DNA from 3 places in the Dokdonella aquatica genome. Region 1 is predicted to be linked to each of the others. Evidence: predicted binding sites of a transcription regulator. Region 1 holds the regulator's gene; each other region holds the start of a gene.
The links. The regulator sigma-54, encoded in region 1, starts transcription at its own class of promoters, with help from an activator protein. The targets are predictions, from matches to a motif close to TGGCACGNGCNTTGC.
Positions count from the first base shown of each region.

Region 2: a site for sigma-54 is predicted at 4,229-4,243, ahead of glnA (type I glutamate--ammonia ligase). Genes of this name have one in related genera too.
Region 3: a site for sigma-54 is predicted at 1,570-1,584, ahead of ACQQ2N_RS05450 (flagellar basal body-associated FliL family protein). Genes of this name have one in related genera too.

Region 1 covers NZ_CP197094.1:3,062,429-3,068,616, reverse strand. Annotated here, with positions in the region: gene lptA (lipopolysaccharide transport periplasmic protein LptA) at 1-312, shown strand, start outside; gene lptB (LPS export ABC transporter ATP-binding protein) at 312-1,031, shown strand; gene ACQQ2N_RS13700 (RNA polymerase factor sigma-54) at 1,317-2,762, shown strand; gene hpf (ribosome hibernation-promoting factor, HPF/YfiA family) at 2,889-3,209, shown strand; gene ACQQ2N_RS13690 (PTS sugar transporter subunit IIA) at 3,325-3,792, shown strand; gene hprK (HPr(Ser) kinase/phosphatase) at 3,789-4,742, shown strand; gene rapZ (RNase adapter RapZ) at 4,747-5,619, shown strand; gene ACQQ2N_RS13675 (PTS sugar transporter subunit IIA) at 5,702-6,094, shown strand; gene ACQQ2N_RS13670 (HPr family phosphocarrier protein) at 6,087-6,188, shown strand, end outside.
Region 2 covers NZ_CP197094.1:789,560-795,747, forward strand. Annotated here, with positions in the region: gene ACQQ2N_RS03510 (ACP phosphodiesterase) at 1-120, shown strand, start outside; gene ACQQ2N_RS03515 (ammonium transporter) at 182-1,486, opposite strand; gene ACQQ2N_RS03520 (P-II family nitrogen regulator) at 1,551-1,889, opposite strand; gene ACQQ2N_RS03525 (TorF family putative porin) at 1,942-2,688, opposite strand; gene glnA (type I glutamate--ammonia ligase) at 2,780-4,192, opposite strand; gene ACQQ2N_RS03535 (serine hydrolase domain-containing protein) at 4,533-5,675, shown strand; gene ACQQ2N_RS03540 (winged helix-turn-helix domain-containing protein) at 5,672-6,188, opposite strand, start outside.
Region 3 covers NZ_CP197094.1:1,221,494-1,227,681, forward strand. Annotated here, with positions in the region: gene fliN (flagellar motor switch protein FliN) at 1-26, opposite strand, end outside; gene fliM (flagellar motor switch protein FliM) at 23-1,030, opposite strand; gene ACQQ2N_RS05450 (flagellar basal body-associated FliL family protein) at 1,032-1,535, opposite strand; gene ACQQ2N_RS05455 (flagellar hook-length control protein FliK) at 2,206-3,516, opposite strand; gene fliJ (flagellar export protein FliJ) at 3,542-3,991, opposite strand; gene fliI (flagellar protein export ATPase FliI) at 3,988-5,355, opposite strand; gene ACQQ2N_RS05470 (FliH/SctL family protein) at 5,361-6,005, opposite strand; gene fliG (flagellar motor switch protein FliG) at 6,037-6,188, opposite strand, start outside.

The DNA of each region.
Region 1 (6,188 bases):
GACACCGCGGTGCGCCGTCTCGTGCTGACCGGTGCGCCCGCGCGCATGGAGCAGCGCCTCGACGACGGCGGCAGCATGAGCGCCCAGGCCGCGACGATCGACTACAACGACGGCACCGGCATCGCCGAACTGACCGGCGACGTCGTCGTGATCCAGGAAGGCAAGAGCCAGTTCCGCGGTCCGCACATGGTCTACAACACCAACACGGGCGCGATGGAGGGCGGCTCCTCCGAGGGCAGCGGCGGCCAGGTCGAACTGATCTTCAAGCCCAAGCCGAAACAGCCGCCCAAGGCCCCCGGCGGCACGCCCTGATGCTGACCGCGAGTCACCTGCGCAAGGCCTACGCCGGCCGCACCGTCGTCCGCGACTTCAGCTTCTCGCTCGACCAGGGCGAGGTCGTCGGCCTGCTCGGCCCGAACGGCGCAGGCAAGACCACGTGCTTCTACATGGTCGTAGGCCTCGTCGCGGCGGACGGAGGCGACATCGCGATCGACGACCGGCCGATCACCTCGATGCCGATGCACGAGCGCGCACGCCTCGGCGTCGGCTACCTGCCGCAGGAGCCCTCGGTGTTCCGGCGCCTGTCGGTCGCCGACAACGTCATGGCGATCCTCGAGCTGCGCCGCGACCTCGATGCAGCCGGACGCAAGGCCGAGCTCGACGCGCTGCTCGACGAACTGCAGATCACCCACATCGCGTCGAGCAAGGGCGTGAGCCTCTCGGGCGGCGAGCGCCGACGCGTCGAGATCACGCGCGCGCTCGCGGCCAAGCCGCGCTTCCTGCTGCTCGACGAGCCGTTCGCGGGCATTGACCCGATCTCGGTCGTCGACATCCAGCGCATCGTGCGCCAGCTCAAGGCGCGCGGCATCGGCATCCTGATCACCGACCACAACGTGCGCGAGACGCTCGGCATCTGCGATCGTGCCTACATCATGAGTGGCGGCGGCGTGCTCACCGAGGGCGCGCCGGACGAGGTGCTCGCCAACGAGCAGGTGCGCGAGGTCTACCTCGGCCGCGAATTCCGCATGTGAGCACCTGCCCCGGCGAGCGCGGGCCACCGTCCGGTGGAGCGACACAGGCCGTGCGACGCACAGTTCGTGACGGCAGGAGCGCCGCTTCCGGCAAGATCGAGGGAAGACGCCGCCGGCGCATCGCGACGACGGTCGCACGCGGTGATGCGGCATGCCGTCGGGAGGAAACAGGTTCGGCCGAGGTCAGCCCCGGAGGTTGGACCTGCATCGCGCCGCCGTCAAGACATGACGCCCCGTTGGCTTGGCGTTAGGATTGCATGCAACTGCACTGAAGACCGCTGGGGCATGAAACCCGCGCTACAACTCCGCGTCCAGTCCCAACTGGCCCTTACGCCCCAGCTGCAGCAGGCGATCAAGCTGTTGCAGCTGTCGAGCATGGAGCTCGAGCTGGAACTGAACCTCGCGCTGGAATCGAACCCGCTTCTCGACCTCGCCGAGGCCGAGGAGGACGAAGCCACGGAGGAGGAGCAGGTCGCGCTCCAGGACTACACCGACAGCGTGCCGGTCGAGACGGCGTCGGACGCCGAACCCATCGACGCCACGCCCGATTTCGACGATGGCCCGCTCGACCTCGGCGCCGAGCGCAACGAACATCGCAATGCCGCGGGTGCCGACGACGAAGGCCTCGAGTCGCAGGACGCCGAAGCCGAGGACCTGCGCGACCACCTGCTCTGGCAGCTGAACCTGACCCCACTGTCGGCGCGAGACCGCGCCATCGCGACGGCGATCATCGAGGCGATCGGCGAGGACGGTTACCTGTCCGAGTCCAACGAGGCGATCGCGGGCAGCCTCGTCGGCCTGTTCGCGGTCGGCGAGGACGAGGTCGAGGCCGTGCGCCACCTCGTCCAGCGCTTCGACCCCGTCGGCGTCGCCTCGCGCTCGCTGCGTGAGTGCCTCGAGGTCCAGCTCGACGGTTTCGACGTCGACACACCCGGCCTCGACACCGCGCGCCAGCTCGTCGCGGAACACCTCGAGACGCTTGCCCGCAACGATCGCGCTCGCCTGTGCCAGAAACTGCGCGCGACACCCGAGCAGCTCGATGTCGCGATCGCGCTCGTGCGCTCGCTGACGCCCAAACCGGGCGCGGGTTTCTCGAGCGGCCCGTCGGAGTTCGTCGCACCCGATGCCTACGCCGTCAAGGTCAACGGACGCTGGCAGGTCTCGCTGTCGGCCAACTGCCAGCCGCGCCTCGCGATCAACGAGCATTACGCCAGCCTGATCGCGCGCGCGCGCCGCGACGATGCGAACTACCTGCGCGGCCAGCTGCAGGAAGCCCGTTGGCTCATCAAGAGCCTCAAGACGCGCGCCGAGACCATGCTCAAGGTGGCGCAGGCGATCGTGCGCGCACAGCAGGGCTTCCTCGAATTCGGCGCCGAGGCGATGCGCCCGCTCGTGCTGCGCGATGTCGCCGAGGAGATCGAGATGCACGAATCGACGGTCTCGCGCGTCACCACGCGCAAGTACCTGCACACCCCGCGCGGCACGTTCGAGTTCAAGTACTTCTTCTCGAGCGGCGTGTCGACGGTCGACGGCGGCGCCGCCTCGGCCACGGCGATCCAGGCCATGATCCGCAAGCTCATCGACGACGAGAAGGCCGCACGCCCGCTGTCGGACCAGGCGCTCGCCGCCGAACTGAACCGCCGCGGCATCAGCGTCGCGCGCCGCACCGTCGCCAAGTACCGGGAAGCCCTGAACATTCCGTCATCCAACGACCGCTGCCGGCTCGGCTGAGCGATTTCTTCACACGACGATCATGTCGTCTGGGGAACACTCGGAGCCATCGCAGGTCACACGATCAGCGCCATGCTTTTTCAAACGCCGAGGCACCTGCCGAGGCGAACCACGAAGGAGGCAGTCATGCAGATCACCGTCAAAGGCCACCAGATCGACGTCACGCCCGCGCTGCGCGAGCACGCCGAGGCGAAACTCGAGCGCTTGACGAAGCATTTCGATCACTTGCATGACGTGTCGATCGTGCTCAGCGTCGAGAAGCTGCTGCACAAGGCCGAAGCGACCCTGACCGTCTCCGGCAAGGCGCTGCATGCCGATGCCGTCGCCCCCGACATGTACGCCGCGATCGACGCACTGGCCGACAAGCTGACCAACCAGGTGCGCAAGCACAAGGAAAAGGTCACCGACCACCACAACCACGACGTACGCGACGCGCGTTACGCCTGATTCCCTGCCCGTCCCGCCGCCTCGTGCGGCGGGACACCGCGGCACGGTGGTCCACGCGCGACAACGCGCGCATGCCGATGCAATACTTCCGGCTGATTCCGCAAGACCACCCGCGATGCCCTTCCTCGAGATCCTCCCGGTCGAACGCGTGCGCGCGTGCCTCGACGTACCCGACAAGGCCACCCTGCTCGACACGCTCGCCGGCATCCTCGCAGGATCGCCCGACGACATCGGCTCGGTCCGCGATGCGCTCGTCGCGCGCGAGGCCCTCGTGTCGACCGGGCTCGGCCACGGCGTCGCGATCCCGCACGGACGCCTCGACGCCGTGTCCACACCGCGGGCGGCGTTCGTCCGCCTGGCCACGCCGATCGATTTCGGTGCGATCGACGGCAAGCCCGTCGACCTCGTCGCCGCACTCGTGGTACCGAGCCATTTCACCGACCAGCACCTGATCCTGCTCGCCGAGTTCGCCGAGCTGTTCTCCGACGCGGGCGTTACCGGAGCCTTGCGCGAGGCCGGCGATGCCGCCACGCTGCGCAGAGAGCTGGCCACCTTCAGCGCCAACCGCGTGCGAGGCCCCTGATGGACCGACTGACCGCCCGGCAACTCTACGACACCGTCGGCGAACGCATGCAGCTGCGCTGGATCGCCGGCATGCGCGGCGAGAACCGCGCCATCGAGCCCGGCGACAGCCAGTCGCGACGCCCCTCGCAGATCGGCTACCTCAACATCATCTACCCGAACAAGGTGCAGATCATCGGCACCGAGGAGCTCAACTACCTCGACAGCCTCGATCCGCGCCAGCGCTGGGAGACGGTCGAGAAGATCATGGCCTACAAGCCGATCGCGCTGCTCGTCACCAAGGACCAGCCGATCCCGGGCGACGTGCGCGAAGCGGCCGAGGAATCGCAGACGCCGCTGTGGATCAGCCCCAAGCGCGGCCACGAACTGCTGACGTACCTGCAGTACCACCTCGCGCGCGGGCTCGCGCGGCAGATCACGCTGCATGGCGTGCTCATGGAGGTGAACTCGATCGGCGTGCTGATCACGGGCGAGAGCGGCACTGGCAAGAGCGAACTCGCGCTCGAACTCATCACGCGTGGCCACCGCCTCGTCGCCGACGACGCACCCGAGTTCACGCTGATCGCGCCCGACGTCGTCGACGGCACCTGCCCCGAGATGCTGCGCGACCTGCTCGAGGTGCGTGGCCTCGGCGTGCTCAACGTGCGCGAGATGTTCGGTCACACCGCGGTCAAGCCGTCGAAGTACCTTCGCCTCATCGTCCACCTCGAGCCGATGAAGAACTTCGGCACCGGAGACGCCATGAAGCGCCTGTACGGCGACGTCGGCTACCGCGAGGTGCTCGACGTGCAGATCCCGCAGATCGTCATCCCGGTCGCCTCGGGCCGCAACATCGCCGTGCTCGCGGAAGCCGCGGTGCGCAGCCACATGCTCAAGTCCAAGGGACTGGATCCCGCACAGACCTTCGTCGACCGCCAGGCGCACCAGCTGCGCCGCCTGCCGCCGTGGTGACGCGATGAGCGAAGCAACCGGCAAGACCCGCCTCATCGTCGTCAGCGGCCTGTCCGGCTCGGGCAAGTCGGTCGCGCTGCGTACGCTCGAGGACCTCGACTACTACTGCGTCGACAACCTGCCCAGCGCGCTGATGCCGGCGTTCGTGCGCGCCGTCAGCGAGGACGCCGGCCTGCATCCCAAGCTCGCGGTCGGCGTCGACGTGCGCAACCGCGCCGACGACCTCGACCGCCTGCCCGGCGTGCTCGCCGGCCTCGCCGAGGTCGGCATCGACTACGAGCTCGTGTTCCTGGACACGCGCGACGACGTGCTCATCAAGCGCTACTCCGAGACGCGCCGCCGCCATCCACTGTCGGGCGATGGCCTCGGCCTGGCCGGTGCGATCGCGGTCGAACGCAAGCTCATGCAGCCGACCGCGGCGATCGCCGACCGCGTCATCGACACGAGCGAGCTCAACGTCCACCAGCTGCGCCGCCTCGTCATCGCCGAACTCGGCATGTCGGCCGGCACACTCACGCTGCTGTTCGAATCGTTCGCCTACAAGCGCGGCGTGCCGACCGACGCCGATTTCGTGTTCGATGCGCGCTGTCTGCCCAACCCGCACTGGAACGCCCAGTTGCGCCCGCTGACCGGGCGCGACGCGCCGGTGCGCGCCTGGCTCGAGGCGCAGGGCGACGCCGCGCTGTTCCTCGAACAGCTGCGCACGTTCCTCGACACGTGGCTGCCGCGCTTCCGCAACGAAGGTCGCAGCTACGTCACCACGTGCATCGGCTGCACCGGTGGCCGCCACCGCTCGGTCCACCTCGTCGAACGCCTCGCCGAGCACTTCCGCGGCACCTACGAGCAGGTGCTGACCTACCACCGCGAGCTCGAATGAGCTTCCGGCGCGGCCCCCTCCCGCCGGTTCTCGCACTCGGGTACCCTGCACCACTGGACGATGGCGTCCCGGGGTCCCTGCGATGAGTGTCGGTGTTCTCCTGATGACGCACGAGGCAATGGGCGAAGCACTCGTCGGCGCCGCACGCCACGTGCTCGGCAAGCTGCCGATGCCGCTCGACGTGCTCGAAGTCGGTGCCAGTGCCGATCCCGAACATACGCTGCGTGACGCCGCCGCGCACGCGCGCGGCCTCGACGAGGGCGACGGCGTGCTCGTGCTGACCGACCTCTACGGTGCCACCCCGTGCAACGTGGCCCAGCGCATGCCGTCGCTCGGCCTCAACACGCACTGCGTCTCCGGCCTCAATCTGCCGATGCTGCTGCGCGTGCTCAACTATCCCGAACAATCGCTCGACGAGCTCGCCCAGACGGCAGCCACCGGCGGGCGCGGAGGAATCTTCATCGATCATGCTTGAACAGGACATCACCATCAGCAACAAGCTCGGCCTCCATGCGCGCGCGTCGGCCAAGCTCGTGCAGACCCTGCACGGCTTCCAGTCCAGCGTGTTC
Region 2 (6,188 bases), 2.3 Mb from region 1:
GCGATCGCGCCGCTCGAGACGCTGCTCGAGGCGCATTTCGAGGCCTTCTTCCCCGAGCTCGTCGCGTTCGCTGACGAGCGGCTCGCTCGGCTCGACGACGACGCCGTCGCAGGCCCCTGAAAACGCGGCGGGACCGGGCTCCCCAGCCCGGTCCCGCCAGCACCCCCCTGGCAAACGTGGATCAGTGCTCGTAGGCCGATTCACCGTGATAGGTGATGTCGAGGCCTTCGCGCTCTTCTTCTTCGCTGACACGCAGGCCGAACACGACCTTGGCGATCAGCAACGACACCGCCGCGACGAGGCCGATCCAGACGATCGTGATGACCACGCCGAGCGCCTGGATGCCGACCTGCGAGGCGATCGAGAAATCGGCCGCGCCGGTGCCGCCGAGCGACGGCGCCGCGAACACGCCGGTCAGGATCGCACCGACGATGCCGCCGACCGCATGCACGCCGAACACGTCGAGGCTGTCGTCCGCGCCGAGCAGGCGCTTGAGGCCGTTGACGCCCCACACGCAGACGATCGCCGCCGCCGCGCCGATCGCGATCGCGCCGAACGGACCGACGAGACCGGCCGCCGGCGTGATGCCGACGAGGCCCGCGACCGCACCCGAGGCCGCGCCGAGCACCGACGGCTTGCCCTTGACGATGCCTTCGACGAGCGACCACGTGACGACCGCGGCGGCCGTCGCGAACAGCGTGTTGATGAAGGCGAGCGCGGCGCCGGCGTTGGCCTCGAGGTTCGAGCCCGCGTTGAAGCCGAACCAGCCCACCCACAGCAGCGAGGCGCCGACCATCGTGAAGGTCACGTTGTGCGGCTTGATCGCCTCGCGGCCGTAGCCGAGGCGCTTGCCGACGAGGTACGCGGCGACGAGGCCCGCGACGCCCGCGTTGATGTGCACGACGGTGCCACCGGCGAAGTCGAGGGCCCCCTTCTCGAACAGGTAGCCACCGGCCGCCCACACCATGTGCGCCATCGGCAGGTAGCCGAACGTGAACCACAGGACCACGAACAGGATCGTCGCCGAGAACTTCATGCGCTCGGCGAAGGCACCGACGATGAGTGCGCCGGTGATGCCCGCGAACGTGGACTGGAACGCGATGAACACGTACTCGGGCAGCTTGACGTTGTCTGTGAACGTGTCGGCCAGCGACTCGATCGTGACGCCGGACAGGAACAGCTTGTCGAACGTGCCGATGAACGCGTTGCCGCCCGCGAACGCGAGGCTGTAACCGTACACGGCCCACAGCACGACGAGCAGCGAGAACACGACCAGCACCTGCATGAGCACGGAGAGCACGTTCTTGCTGCGCACCATGCCGCCGTAGAACAGCGCGAGGCCCGGCACGGTCATGAGCAGCACGAGCAGCGTCGAGGTGAGCATCCACGCGACGTCGCCCTTGTCGACCGTCGGCGCGACCGCCGCGGCGGCTTCCTGGGCGAAGGCGAGGCCCGGCACGAGCGCACCGAGCAGGACGAGGGTCATCGGAAGGAACCGGTGCAGGCACCGGGAAGACAGGATGGTTTTCATGAAGTCCTCGCGGGTGTCGTTAGAGGGCATCGGCGCCGATTTCGCCGGTGCGGATGCGGATGACCTGCTCGATGGGCGAGACGAAGATCTTGCCGTCGCCGGTCTTGCCGGTGCCGGCGACGCCCTGGATGGCCTCGATGACGGCCTCCACGCGGTCGTCGGTGACGACGGTCTCGATCTTCACCTTGGGCAGGAAGTCGACGACGTATTCGGCGCCGCGATAGAGCTCGGTGTGGCCCTTCTGGCGACCGAAGCCCTTGACCTCGGTGACGGTGATGCCGGACACGCCGGCCTGGGACAGCGCTTCGCGGACCTCGTCGAGCTTGAACGGTCTGACGATGGCGGTGATGAGTTTCATGGTCGCTCCCGTGGATCGGTTGGAGCCGGCCGCACGGCGGCCGGCGCGCGGATCAGAACGCCTTGGTCAGCGTGACGATGCCGGCCTGCTTGCCCGTGTATTTGCCGAATGCGTTCGTGTAGAGCGACTCCTCGGCGTTGGTGTCGACGTAGGCAACGGCGATCGAGAAATCGTGCGGCAGCGCGGCCGTGACGCCGACCTTCCAGTCGGTGTACTCGCCGGCGCTGAAGCCGCTGATCCACTGCTTGCCCGCATGCAGGTTGAGCGTGAACGTCTCGCCGAGCGGCTGGTTCCAGGCGAGGTCGAGGTAGCCGCTGCCGTCGGAATCGGAGATGCCGAACAGGTCGGTGAACGCGTACGAGTACTTGGCCGTGACCGTCGCGAACGTCACCGCGAAGTAGCCTTCGAGCGTATCGGCATCGTTGAAGCCGCTCGGGAACGTGCCCGGGTACCAGTAGTAGTTGAGGCCGACGTCGTAGGAGACGCTGTCGCCCCAGCTGCCCTTGTAGCCCGTGTAGAAGTCGAGCTCGACGCTGCTCGAGATGCTGTCCTGGCCGTCGGAGAGCCAGCTGATGTTGCTGCCCCAGGTACCGGCATAGAAGCCGCTCGCGTGGTCGAACTGGAAGCCTCCCTGCAGCGCGGGGTCACGGTTGGTCTGCGTGATGCCGCGGAACGTGTAGTCGTTGGTCAGCGAGATCGAGCCGGAGAACGGCGAGGAGGCTTCCTCGGCATTCGCGGACGCGGCGTACAGGCCGACGAGCGGGATGAACATGCAACACGCAAGTACGTGCTTCTTCATGGGCAGGCCTCGACAGGTGGGAGAGGAAAACGGAACGGCGCGAAGGATTCGGGCGCGAAGCCCGGGGAGCTCCCCAGCTCCCCGGCTCCGGTCAGACCGAGTAGTACATCTGGTATTCGATGGGGTGTGTCGCGGCGCGGAACTTCGTGACTTCCTGCATCTTCAGATCGATGTAGCCGTCGATGAAGTCGTCGGTGAACACGCCGCCGGCCTTGAGGAACTCGCGGTCGGCATCGAGCGCGGCGAGTGCCTGGTCGAGGCTCGAGCAGACCTGCGGGATGTTCTTCTCCTCCTCGGGCGGCAGGTCGTAGAGATCCTTGTCCGAGGGCGAGCCGGGATCGATCTTGTTGAGGATGCCGTCGAGGCCGGCCATGAGCAGCGCGGCGAATGTGAGGTAGCCCGAGTTCATCGGATCCGGGAAGCGCACCTCGATGCGGCGGCCCTTCGGGTTGTGCACGAACGGAATGCGGCAGCTCGCCGAGCGGTTGCGCGCCGAGTAGGCCAGCATCACCGGCGCCTCGAAGCCCGGCACGAGGCGCTTGTAGCTGTTCGTGGTCGAGTTCGAGAACGCGTTGATCGCCTTGGCGTGCTTGAAGATGCCGCCGATGTACCAGAGCGCGGTCTGCGACAGGCCGCCGTAGAGGTCACCCGAGAACAGGTTGACGCCGTCCTTCGCGAGCGACTGGTGCACGTGCATGCCCGAGCCGTTGTCGCCGACCAGCGGCTTGGCCATGAACGTGGCGGTCTTGCCGTTGCGGTGGGCGACGTTCTTGACGACGTACTTGAGCGTGAGCAGCTCGTCGGCCTTCGCGGTGAGCGTGTTGAACCGCGTGCCGATCTCGCACTGGCCGGCCGTGGCGACCTCGTGGTGGTGCACTTCGACGACCTGGCCGAGCTCGGTCAGCACGTTGCACATCTCGGTGCGGATGTCCTGCAGCGAGTCGACCGGCGGCACCGGGAAGTAGCCGCCCTTGACGGCCGGGCGGTGGCCCGTGTTGCCTTCGGCGTAGCGCGTGCGCGACGACCACGAGGCTTCCTCGGACTCGACCTCGAAGAACACCTTGCCCATGTCGTTCTGCCAGCGCACCGAGTCGAAGAGGAAGAACTCGGGCTCGGGACCGAAAAACGCCGTGTCGGCGATGCCGGTCGACTTGAGGTAGGCCTCGGCGCGCTTGGCGAGCGAGCGCGGGTCGCGCGAGTACGCCTGCATCGTGTTCGGCTCGAGCACGTCGCAGTGCAGGATCAGCGTCGGCTCGGCGAGGAACGGGTCGATGTAGGCCGTGGCCGGATCCGGCAGCAGCACCATGTCCGACTCGTTGATGCCCTTCCAGCCCGCGATCGAGGAGCCGTCGAACATCTTGCCGTCCTCGAACACCGACTCGTCGATCGTCGCGGACGGGAACGTCACGTGCTGCTGGCCGCCACGCAGGTCGGCGAAGCGCAGATCGACGTAACTGATGTTCTTGTCCTTGATCAGCTTGAGAACGTTGGCGGCGGAAGACATGGAGACCTCGTGGTTGACGGATGTGAGGCTTGTTAAGCAACCGTCATGCCACGATTGGTGCGCTGCAAAACATCTTTCATATCAATGTCATAAGAACATCGATGTGATGCAGACCTCAATGGAATGCACCGCAATGGATCTACTTTCTATGAATATGCTCGATAGTGGTGCAATGGTCTGGCACGCCGATTGACGCGGCGACCTGCTCCGCCTGGCGGCGAACACCCCGGCGCCCGACGGCCGCGCGCGACATGGTTTTGGCCAGTCTTCACCGAGCCTTCCGACACTTCAGACGCCGCCGTGCGCCACTGCGTGCCCTTCCCGTGAACGAGGCACCCCGATGCGTACGACCCCGATCGCCGTCCTGATGGCCGCCTGCGCCTTCTTCGCCCACGGCGCGGCCCGCGCCGACGCGCCGACTCGCCTCGACGACGGCTGGCGCGTCGCCGATCCCGCCGCGCAGGGCTGGGATCCGAAACCGTTCGCCGAGGCCGAGGCGAAGATCGCCGACGGCACGTGGAAAGGCGTCACGAGCCTCGTCGTCGTGCACCGCGGCAAGCTCGTGCACGAGCGCTATTTCAACGGCACAGACCGCGACACGCTGCACGACACGCGCTCGCTGACCAAGAGCGTGACCGCGATGCTCGTCGGCGCCGCGATCGACCGCGGCCTCGTCGCCGACGCGCAGGCACGCGTGTTCGCGCTGTTCGGCGACAAGGCTCCCGTGCGCAACCCGGATCCGCGCAAGGACGCGATCACGTTCGAGGACCTGCTCACGATGAGTTCGCTGCTCGAATGCAACGACGAGAACAGCTTCTCCTCGGGCAACGAGGAGCGCATGTACGTGAGCGAGGACTGGATCCGCTTCACGCTCGACCTGCCGATCAAGGGCTTCGCGCCGTGGGAATCGCCGCCCGCACGCAGTCCGCACGGCCGTGCGTTCGCCTACTGCACGGCAGGCTCGTTCCTGCTCGGCGCGGCGGTCGAACGCGCGAGCGGCAAGCCGCTCGAGACCTTCGCGCGCGAGGTGATCGAGGCACCGCTCGGCATCACACGGTCGACCTGGAACCGCGCGCCCGACGGCACCGGCATGGGTGGCGGCGGCACGCGCTACCGCAGCCGCGACCTCGCGAAGCTCGGCGAGATGCTGCGCGACGACGGTCGCTGGGCCGGCAAGGCGGTGCTGTCGAAGGCGTGGACGCGTGCGATGCTCCACGTGCATGCGCAGGCCCGCGACGACGCCGACTACGGCTACCAGACCTGGCGCTTCCGCTTCCCGCATCGCGGCGGCGAGCAGCCGGCCTGGGCGATGTCGGGCAACGGCGGCAACTACGTGTTCATCGTGCCCGAGCTCGAACTCGTCGCGGTGATCACGAGCAACGCGTACAACCAGCGTTTCGCGCATCCGCAGTCGCAGGGCATCTTCCGCGACGTCGTGCTCGCGGCGATGCCGCCCGCGCGTGACGACGCGAAGCGCAACTAGCGCACGGGTGCGTCGCGTCGCGCGGCGAGCAGGTCGGCGGGCAGCCAATTCGCCGCGAGCACATGCTCGCGCTCGCCCGCGACGCGGCGGCCGATCGTGTCGATCGCCGTCGCGAAACGCGGTTCGCCGGCGAGCGGCCGGAACAGCGGCGAGGTCTGCAACCAGGCGCGATCACTGAAACCGGCCGCGATCGCCGCATCGAGGGCGTCGAGCGCGGCCGCGTGATGCCCGCCATCGGCCTCGAGGATCGCGAGCTCGAGCCAACTGTCGGGCCAGCGGTCGCCGGCGTCGATGCCGTGGCGCAACACCTCGCGTCGCGCGGTGCGCCAGGCCTCGTCGGGCGGCGCCGCGCCGAACAGCGTCGCGAGCGTCACCGGCATGCCCGCATGCGGTCGCGCGGCGCGTGCCTCGCCGAACGCCTGCGCGGCCGCTTCGCGATCACCGTCGAGCAGCGCGAGTTCGCCGGCGAGCAGGAACAGGTCCGGATGGCGCGGCCGCGCCATCGCCTCGGCG
Region 3 (6,188 bases), 1.8 Mb from region 1:
GCGGCCGGGTCGGGGGTGTCGTTCATGGTGCCGTGTCCTTGGGGGCTTCAGGGGTGGCGCGTTCGGGGCGGCGCAGCGGGTCGGCGAGGCGCACGGCGTTGTTGCCGGACGAGGTGCCGAAACGGCCGCGGTAGATGGGGATCTCCTCGGCGGTGACGGTCACGCGCTCGGGCAGGTCGATCGGGATCACGTCGCCGCGGCGCAGGCGCAGGAAGTCGCCGATGCGGATGCGCGTCTGGATCAGCGTCGCGCCGAGTTCGATCTCGGCATCGAGCACGTCCTCGCGCAGGCTGCGGCTCCAGCGCTCGTCCTTCTCGACGCGGTCGCTCTGCATGCCGGCATCGAGCGTGTCGCGGATCGGCTCGATCATCGAGTACGGATAGGCCACGTGAAGGTCGGCGGCGCCGCCGTCGAGGCCGATCTGGAAGCGCGAGACGAGCACCGTCTCGGTCGGATTGACGATGTTGGCGAACTGCGGGTTGATCTCGGAGTTGACGTACTCCCAGGTCAGCGCCATGACCGACGACCAGGCCTCGGTCATCGCCGCGAACGTCTCGCGCAGGATGATGTGGATCAGGCGCGTCTCGGTCGGCGTGAAGTCGCGACCCTCGATGCGTGCCTGGAAGCGGTTGCCGCCGAAGAAGTTCTCGACGAGGTTGAACACCAGCGCCGACTCGAGCGCCACCAGCGCGGTGCCGCGCAGCGGGTGCACGTTGACGAAGTTCATGCTCGTCGGCACGCCGAGGCCGTGCACGTAGTCGGAGTAGCGCTCCTGCTTGACGCCGCTCGAGGTGACCTCGCAATTGCGGCGCAGCAGGCCGAACAGGGCGCTGCGCAGGCCGCGCGCGAAGCGCTCGTTGATCATTTCCAGGGTCGGCAGGCGGCCGCGCACGACGCGGTCCTGGCGCGAGAAGTCGAACTGGCGCACCTCGCCCGGCGCGGCCGGGCCGGCGGCGTCGAGGTCGCCGTCCTCGACACTGTCGAGCAGTGCGTCGACCTCGTCCTTGGAGAGGATCTTGTCGGTGCTCATGTCACTGCATCACGAACGCGGTGAAGTAGACGGCTTCGATGCCGGGACGGCCGAGCTGGCCCGAGACGATGCGCTGCACCTCGGCGAGCGCATCGGTGCGCAGCTTGTCCTTGCCTTCGCGTGCGATGAGTTCGTTCGCATCCTGGCCGCTGAACAGCAGGATCAGCGCATCGCGCACGGCCGGCTCGTTGGCCTTGGCGGCATCGAGCGCGGCCTGCTCGTGCGCCATGAGCTGCACGCCGATCTGCAGGAAACGCATCGAGCCCTGATCCTTGAAGTTCACGACGAAGGCGGGATCGAGGGCGAGGTAGAGCGGATCCTTGGCCTTGACCACGGCCGGTGCGGCGGCGGCCTCGGGATGCTCGGCCTCCGCGGCGGCGTGCTTGCGCTGCTGCATGACCAGCCAGCCGATCGCACCGAGCGCACCGACGAGCAGGACGACGAGGATGATGATGAGCATCTTGCCGCCGCTCTTGGCCTGCCTGGGTTCCTTCTTTGCCGCCATGATCGCCTCGCGAGGTTTGCCTGCCCTCGTGAGAGCAAGTCGCGTGCCATTCGCGAAACGCCTCGAAAGGCCATGCCGATCAACAGCATGGTGAAAAGCAGTCGGCGCGGTGCCAATTTCTTGACTGGCCCTGGCGGCGGTATCACCACGTCGCTGTGGAGGCGCCGGCCTTCCGTCGGCGCGACCTGTCGCGAGGCGATTTCAGGTGATCGTGGCAAGCCGGCCACGCCGATGCGGCGACGCCACGGCCACGGCGTCGGTCGGCACTGCTGTCCGGGGAACGTTCGAGGCGACAGCTCGAAAACGTTGTCGCGTCGGGCTTCCGGCAATGAAATGCCGGGATGCCGACTCGTTCTCGCGGCAGACGCACGCGGCGCGATCCTTATCCCTTCTCCCTCCGGGAGAAGGTGGCCCGCAGGGCCGGATGAGGGTTCGGGATGGCGACGATGATCGGATGGGGTCTCGATCCCGCACCCTCTCCCCAACCCCTCTCCCGGAGGGCGAGGGGCTCAAGCGCAACGCCACTGCGGGAGGACGCGTCGAGCCCGTGAAGTCGCACGACGCCGAGCGCCGGGAACCACTACGCGACAGCTCCGCTGACGGGGCGACGCGATGTGCGACTTTTCCCCGGACAGCAGTGCGTCGGTCGGCGAGCCCCTGGCGGACGGCTTCAGGCGAAGTCGTCGAGCAGCCCGAGCGGTGCGGCGCGTGCCCGCGGCACGGAGACCCCATCGCTGTCGACGCCGGCCGCGTCATGCGACGCGGCGCCGAAGCGCACCTCGGCCGCGGCGTGACGGCCGTCGCGCTGCTGCGCGTTGGCCTGCGCCTGGGCCTGCCCCTGGTCGACGCTGGAGTGGCCGAGCGAGAGGCCCTGGTGCTCGAGCATGCGCTCCAGACGCGGCAGCGCGTCCTGCACGAGCATCGCGGTGATCGGGTGCTGGATCGCGAAGCGCACGTCGACGCGTTCGCCGTCGAGGCGCACGCTGACCTCGATCGGGCCGAGCTGGCGGCCCTCGATCTGCAGGCGCGCTTCCTTGAGATCGCCGGTCGCGAGCAGCATCGTGTGCTTGGCTAGGGCCTGACTCCAGGCCTCGACATCGGCAACCGGCGAGGGATCGACGACCGCGGCAGCAGGTGCCGCACCGCGCAGGGCGGGCCCGGCGACGCTGATCCAGCTGCCCTGCGACGGCGCGGGCGCTTCCGGCGCTGCCGCGCCGCGCAGCGCGATACCGAAACCGTCGTCGGCCTTGCCGAGCGCGATGCGTGTGTCCAGCGGCGCGTCGCCGGGGGTGCGCACGGCGACGGGCGTCGTGGTCGTCGCGGCCTCGCGTGTCGCGGATGCGCCACGGCGTGCCACGGACAAGGTCTGTGTGGGAGGTGCTGCATCGATCGCGTCGGCGAGCGCGGCAAGGTCGACTGCCGTCATCCTCGACGACGCGGCATCGACCGACGCCGGCGGCGGAGTCGGCACCGGGGCCGTCGCGAACGAGAAGCGCGGCGGACGAGGCGCGACCGGCAGCGTCGGTGCATCGAAACGTCGCTGCTTGCGCGTGCCGTCGCGATCGTCGACACGCTCGGAGATCGCGAGCCGTCCCGCCACGGGATCCGGCTCGACCGCATCGGTGGATGCGGATGCAGCCGCCTGGAGGGGGACGCGGGCGTTGCGCGAATCGCCCGACACCGGTTCGACGGCGATCGCACGCGACTGCGCAAGCCACGGCAGCAGGACGGCAGGAGCCGTCGCGTCCGCGGGCACGTCGTCTTCGTAGTCGATTTCGAGCGCGGGTGGGTCGCGCGTGTCGTCCTCGCGCAGGTCGACAGGCGCGCCGTCCGCGTCGTCGACGGGCTCGGTACGGCCGCCGAGGAGACCGGCGAGCGCGCCACCGAATGCCGCGGGGGCGTCGTGTGCGGCGGCGGCCGTCGCCTTGGCCGGTGAAGCCGGTGCGCTGCGCGTGATCGCGTCCATCAAGGTCGTGTCCATCAGGTCGGCATGCCGTTCGTGGATGTCATCGGTCGTGCTCGTCGCGGGCGGCGTCGCGCGCCGCGCGTTGCAGCGCGCGTTCGTCGGCTTCGCCCTGGTCGTGGCGGTCCTCGACGCGGCGCTGCTCGTCGGTCAGGCGCTGCACGACGTTGTCGAGTGCCTTGGACTGGGCCTGAACCTGCAGGAAGCGCTTGCGCTCCTCCTCGAGCAGGCGTTTTTGCCGCGCGATCTGCGCGTGCTGGAACGTGATCGCCTCGTTGATGCGGTCGAGGAAACGGCGTCGGTTGACGAGCGCGGCGACGTTGGTCGCGGCGGGTTCGGCATCGAGGTATTCGGCGCGGAAGCGCTCGAGCTCGGCGAGCTGCGCCTCCTCGCCTTCGACGCCGCGCATGCGCTCGGCGAGCTTGCGCGTGGCCTCGTCGGTGCGGTCGCCGGCGAGATCGGCGAGCTGGGTCATGCGTCCGACGCGCGTCACGCGGCGACCCTCCTCGCGCCGAGCATCGAGTCGAGCTCGCGCACGGAATCGGCGTAGGCGTTGGGCGTGCGCACGTCCTGCTGCATGAACGCCGAGACCTCGGGCCAGCGCGCGATCGCCTCGTCGACGCGCGGGTCGCTGCCCTTCTGGTAGGCGCCGACGCTGATGAGGTCGCGGTTCTGGCGGTAGCTCGAGTAGAGCTGGCGGAAGCGTCGCGACGCCGCGAGCTGCTCGGGCGTGACGACGGCCGGCATGACGCGGCTGATCGAGGCGTCGACGTCGATCGCGGGGTACTGGCCACCTTCGGCGAGTTCGCGCGACAGCACGATGTGGCCGTCGAGGATCGCGCGCGCGGCGTCGGCGATCGGATCGTGGCGGTAATCGTCGCCTTCGGTGAGCACGGTGTAGAACGCGGTGATCGAGCCGCGGCCGCTGGCGTCGTTGCCGGCGCGCTCGACCAGCGCGGGCAGCTTCGCGAATACCGACGGCGGATAGCCCTTGGTCGCGGGCGGCTCGCCGATCGCGAGCGAGATCTCGCGCTGCGCCTGCGCGAAGCGCGTCAGCGAATCCATGAGCAGCAGCACCTTGAGGCCGCGGTCGCGGAAATGCTCGGCGATCGTCGTGGCCAGCCAAGCGCCGCGCAGGCGCATGAGCGGCGGCGCGTCGGCCGGTGCGGCGACCACGGCGGCGCGCTGCATGCCCTCGGGACCGAGGATCTCCTGCACGAATTCCTTCACTTCGCGGCCGCGCTCGCCGATCAGGCCGACCACGATCACGTCGGCATCGGTGAAGCGCGTCATCATGCCGAGCAGCGTGCTCTTGCCGACGCCGCTGCCCGCGAACAGGCCCATGCGCTGGCCGCGACCGACCGTGAGCAGCGCATTGATCGAGCGCACGCCGACATCGAGCGGCTCGTGGATCGGATGGCGCAGCATCGGATTGATCGGGTTGCCGGTCAGGCGCGCGCGGCCGTCGCACTGCAGCGGACCCTTGCCGTCGAGCGGACGTCCCGCGGCGTCGATGACGCGGCCGAGCATGGCCGTGCCGACCGGCACCTCGGAGACGGTCTCGTAGGGACGCACGCGTGCGTTCGGCAACAGGCCGTGCATCTCGCCCGCCGGCATCAGGAACAGTTTCTCTCCCGAGAAGCCGACCACCTCGGTGTCGATGCGCGAGCCGTCGGCGTTGAGCACGAGGCAGCGGCCTCCGAGCGGTGCCTCGCAGCCGACCGCCTCGAGGGTCAGGCCGATCACGCGGCGCAGCGTGCCGTCGGCGACCAGCGGTTTCTCGGGACCCAGCTGCGCGCGCTGCGTCGCGAGCGCGGCGGCCCAGCGCGCGTGGCTTCGCGCCTTGCGGGCGGCCAGCATAATCACGCAGCCTCCGGCGGTGCCGCGGCGTCGCGGCCGAGCACCTCGTCGAGCACGGTCGCGATGCGTGTCTCGACGCTCGCGTCGATCTGGGTCGCCTCGGCCTGCACGAGGCAGCCGCCGCGCGAGAGTTTCGGGTCTTCGAGAATCTCCCAGGCGTGCCCACCCTCGCCCGGCGCGAGGTGCTCGCGCACGAGCGCGGCATCGCCGGGCTGCAGGCGGATGCGCACCTGGCGCGCGTAGGCGGGCAACGCGGCGAGCGCGCTGCGCACGGCGTCGAGGATGCGCTCGGGCGACGTGGCCAGCTCGTGGCGCGCGATTCGCTCGGCGGCGATCGCGGCGAGCTGCACGAGTTCGTGCTCGACCGTCGCGTCGAGCGCCTCGAGCGGCGCCTGCAGCGCGGCGACGATCGCGTCGATGCGGCGCACCTGCTCCGCGAGTTCGGCCGTCGCGGCACGACGGCCCTCGTCGAGGCCGCGCGCGTAGCCTTCGTCGCGCGCGCGCTGCTCGGTCTCCTCGAGCTGGCGCAGCGTGCGCGGATGCCAGGCGCCGCCTTCCGCAAGCGGCTCCTCGGCGACGTCGGGCACGGACCAGACCTGCGCATCGCCGGCCTGTTCGCGTGGCAGCACGGAGACGCTGGCGGGCATCGTCCTGGCTCCCGGGGCATTCCTGGAGGGGTCAGACATACTCTTCCCCACCCGAACCGAGGCTGATCTGGCCCTGCTCGGCGAGGCGGCGTGCGACGGTCAGGATTTCCTTCTGTGCCGCATCGACTTCGCTCAGGCGTACCGGACCCTTCACCTCGAGGTCGTCGCGCAGCATGTCGGCGG